Regions from separate parts of the Saccharicrinis fermentans DSM 9555 genome, predicted to be linked through region 2. Evidence: riboswitches for the same ligand, from Rfam matches in the RefSeq annotation. Region 2 holds a riboswitch; the other holds the start of a gene.
What was found. Region 2 has a riboswitch for cobalamin ahead of CYTFE_RS0121215 (TonB-dependent receptor). Riboswitches for the same ligand answer to the same signal wherever they lie in the genome.
Positions count from the first base shown of each region.

Region 1: another riboswitch for cobalamin. It lies ahead of CYTFE_RS27810 (ABC transporter substrate-binding protein); the one in region 2 lies ahead of CYTFE_RS0121215 (TonB-dependent receptor).

Region 1 is NZ_KI912107.1:5,553,530-5,555,738, forward strand. Features, by position in the region: gene CYTFE_RS0122795 (iron ABC transporter permease) at 1-57, opposite strand, end outside; gene CYTFE_RS27810 (ABC transporter substrate-binding protein) at 64-1,200, opposite strand; cobalamin riboswitch at 1,231-1,433, opposite strand; gene CYTFE_RS0122805 (hypothetical protein) at 1,558-1,752, opposite strand; gene CYTFE_RS0122810 (tetratricopeptide repeat protein) at 1,927-2,209, opposite strand, start outside.
Region 2 is NZ_KI912107.1:5,145,297-5,147,505, reverse strand. Features, by position in the region: gene cbiD (cobalt-precorrin-5B (C(1))-methyltransferase CbiD) at 1-488, opposite strand, end outside; cobalamin riboswitch at 624-839, shown strand; gene CYTFE_RS0121215 (TonB-dependent receptor) at 979-2,209, shown strand, end outside.

The sequences.
Region 1 (2,209 bases), 410 kb from region 2:
TATGGTCAACACCAAAAATGCATAATGTTTTCTCCCTTTTGCGTGTTTATATTGCATACTGGATTATTCTTTTGATAATTTTTTATAATATACCAATTTGTGATCCTGCATAAGTGTAGGGTGAAATAACTTTACCAGATCAGATAAGACAACATCCGGTTCCAGTAAGCCCTTTTCGTATAACATCGAATGATTTGTATTAGAAAAGACTATGTTTTTATCTTTGAAGGCTTTGAAATCGGCATAGCGACTGTCTTCATTCTTCAGCAGTGAATAGCTATACTCCTCTTCATAATTAACAGTGATGGACCAGTAATCGCATTGTCCGGCAGCTTCATATACAGTTTCAAAGTCATAGCTATGCGAACCGGTTCCATGTCTATCCTTAAAAACATAATGAACGCCAGCATCATTTAAAAAGTTGGCATTATAGCTCTCAGCAGCCGCTGTATACCAAACACCTTGGTACACTTTGCCTAGAAATACACTGGGTTTGTTCTTTGAACTGGTGGCGATGGTCTTTACCTTATGGTACCGTTGTGCAATTTCATTTACTTTTACAATAGCTTCCTCTTCCTTATTAAAAAAGGCCGCCACATATACCAACCACTCCACTCTTCCCAAGGGTGTATTTTCAAGGTAGCTGCTGTTGGTGGTGATTTTAATGCCTGCACTCCGTATGGGGTCATAAAAATCTTCTTTAAAAGGAGATACCATCATCATATCGGGGTTTAGGGCTAGCAGTAATTCTAAGTCAGGGGCAAAGGCAGTTCCTATATTGCGTATATTACCTTCTTTTAAACCTTGTTTTACTTTTGGATTACTTACATACTGAGGTTCCGCCATGCCAACCAGTTGATCCAAAACTTGAAGTTCATTGGCATAGCATATCTGGGTAGAGGCTACTGAAATCCATTTCTCCACCGGTATTTTGATGGCAGAAGGGTGATCTTTTAAGAATTGTTCATTGTCGGATAGCAATGTAATGAGGGGTTCAGCATTGTCGTCCCAAGGATGACGTACCTCTATTTTTTTATGATCTTTAAAGTATTTGATGGAAAAACGGTTGGCATACTTGGGCTGATAGATGGTGTCAGCCTTTAGTTTGTCCTGACCGATTTTTTTACTGCTTTGCTTTTGGTTACAGGCCATCAGTGCTAGTACAAGCACCACTAACCATCCATTTTTTTTTACTGTCATCACTTTAATTTCCCGAAAGTTAAACGATTATTTATAATTATTTTTGTGGCAGGTTTTCCGACTTTCTTTTGGAGCATCTTCCCATCTGCCTATTGGCAGACAGTGATGGAACGCTCACCCATAGTCTGGGCAGAATACGGCTGCGGGCACAGTTCCTGACTCCCTCCTAAACTGAAGCTTACAGGATTCCCTTTTATAATGCTATGTGCAATACCACACTACCTCCATTTTGTGCTGTAGTCACTATATAATAGTAACAATGCTTCAAATAGATGGTGGCAAAAATACATTAAAAAAACACACAAAAAAAGGGTCGCCACCTTTGGTAACGACCCCTTATATTTTGGTGGGCAAAAATTATTTCTCGATATACACAAGTAAAGCCGAGTAGGTATTCACTTCCTGACTTGAGTGTGCAGAATATTTTATATCAACAACATTGTCCGGTCCAACATTATTATCATCAATAAAGTCGTTGATTTGCAAATCAATGGCCTTATCAAAATCATCTACTCCGGTGTATTGAAAGTGTTTTGTTTTAATCTTGCTCATAATTCTATTTTTTTTACTAGTTTTTAAATGCTTATGATTGATACGAGCAGAGTGCTAATTTGATTCAAAATTGTTGTATAAAGTTTATTTGGTTTTATGGATTAAAGATATTGTTGGATGGATTGCTCTTTTCTTATGAGTATTGGGATGTTTTAATGGAGAAAGGAGTTCGAGCTATTGCGCCTCCATCCATGAAGAGAACTCTTGAAACTCCTGGTTGTTTTCTGACATCCACAATAATACATCCTGGTTAAAACGGCAGCCACTGATGTAATAGCTAAAAGCTTCATCTAACTCATTTCTGTGTAATTTAGAAAAGAAGTTGACATAAAAATCCCACCAGAACCCGTCTTTATCAACAGCTGATTCTTCCAGTACTTTGAAGAGAGTTGTGCTGTTGCTAACGAATTTATTTAATAGTTTATTTTTAACTTTTGATTTTGCATGGTCTTCCGAA
Region 2 (2,209 bases):
GATGCCTTGGCTTTCTCCCTGCTCAAAGCCGTATCTAAGATCCTAAAATAAAGCCGCTTACTCTCTCCGACCGACTTAAAGCGTTCGATCGTCTGCACCCCCGTTAAGGCCAATATATTTTCATACGTACTATTCAATAAGGCATTATTCATCTCCTCATACGAATCAAAATACCGCAACAAGGGAGAAGCAAACGAAGAATACTGCCGCTCATAACGAATCACCTCTATCTGCCTAGCCGCAGCAACGCAACCTATGTTGTGATGCAATTCCTTCGCAAAGGGATGGGCAGCATCAATTATCAATCGAATATTGTTTTCTTCACAAAAAGTATTCAGAGCCTCCTGATTCATAGCTCCAAATATCCTTTTCCCTTTAATTTGTTGATGCACATCTGACTTTGTAGAATAAAAATATGCTTGTCCTATCTGATCAAACAGTTCTGCAACTATCATCCCTTCTGTTGTTCCTCCAAAAACCAATACCATAATCCTTTTCTTAAATTTTCACTGTTTTATCTAAGCCCTGAAAAGACAAAAGTAAAAATTCATAGATAATTAAAAACCCTCATGTTATCATAAAACTTATTTGCGCAATCTATTTACCTAAATAAATTTTTTATATATTTGTCGCAAAATAATGGTGATTATCTCTTCTACAGTTGAGATAAGAGAGGGAATCCGGTGAAAATCCGGAACAGTACCCGCTACTGTAAGTCCGGGTTTTAATTGCAACAACAATTAAAATCTTTTGTATCTACACCACTGTTCGACAAAAATCGAATGGGAAGGTTACAAAGAAGGACAAGTCAGGAAACCTGCCATTGCAATAACTTTTTATTTTAAGCTTCCGGGAAAAGAGGTTAAAATTGTTCTGTGTTTTATTTGTACACTTGCTTTTACGAGCTACTTTTCTGGTTGCATAGAACCGTTATCTATGTATAAAAACATACTGAGCGTTGTTACGTTATTCATATGCATGACAACATATGCACAAAATATTATCCTCGAGGGGAACGTAAGCTGTAGCGGCACCCAGGAGGTCTTACCCTTTGCCAATGTATATATCGACAGTCTGTATAACACAGCCACCATTACTAAAAAAGATGGCTCGTATAAACTTCACCCTTCTTCTACAGGAACATACAATTTGTGCGTTTCGCATATAGGATATGAAAAATTTTGCACCACGGTTCATGTGAATAAAGGCATCAACCATATTGACATCACCCTAAGCCCTTCCTCCTATAAGATGAACCCCATTGTTGTCACCGGAACGGGAACACAACATAGAGTAGATGATGTACCGGTACAAACGGAAATCATCACCCAGAAAGATATTCAGGAAATAGCAGGGCGAAATATGGAAGATATTATATCCGGCATCTCATCCTCGGTTGATTTCACATCCAGCTCCATGGGTACAAATATAAAAATTAACGGACTGGGCGCAGATTATGTACTCATCCTTCTAAATGGCAAAAGGCTCACTGGTGGAGTTGGAGGATATACCGACCTTAGTAGAATCAGCACAGATGATATTGAACAAATTGAAATTGTCAAAGGGGCATCTTCAACCCTATATGGATCCGATGCCATTGCCGGGGTAATCAATATCATTACAAAAAAAGAAAAGAAGAAAACTACCATCTCTAACAACACGCGAATGGGAGAGTATGGTGATTTCAAACAATTCAACGCCTTCTCCTACAACAAAGGAGCACTTTCTTCAAAAACAACGTTCTCCTATCAACAAATCGATGGTTGGCAGCTCAATAACATGAAATATAATCCATCTTGGGAAAGCAATCACAACCTACCTTTTTTAGTTCGCACATATGATAAACCAGTAAACAAATCACGTGGTTATACCATCACCCAAAATTTTGATTACCATTTTTCAAAAAAACTACAAATACATACGCACGCTTCTTGGTACGAAAAAACGCTTTACTTTCCATTTAAAGGACGAATGCATAACTATTATTACAACAATCAAAATGCAGCATTGGGTGTATACTATAAGTTAAAAAACAAAAACTATATGGAGCTGAATATTGATTATGGAAATTACTTGTATTACAACGAATATCCATACAAATATAATGAGACATACATCACAAATGACGATCTAATTAAGGTGACCTATTATCCTGGCGATCGTTTTAGAAATTCGGCACAAAGAATCATAAATGCACAGTTTAAAACTG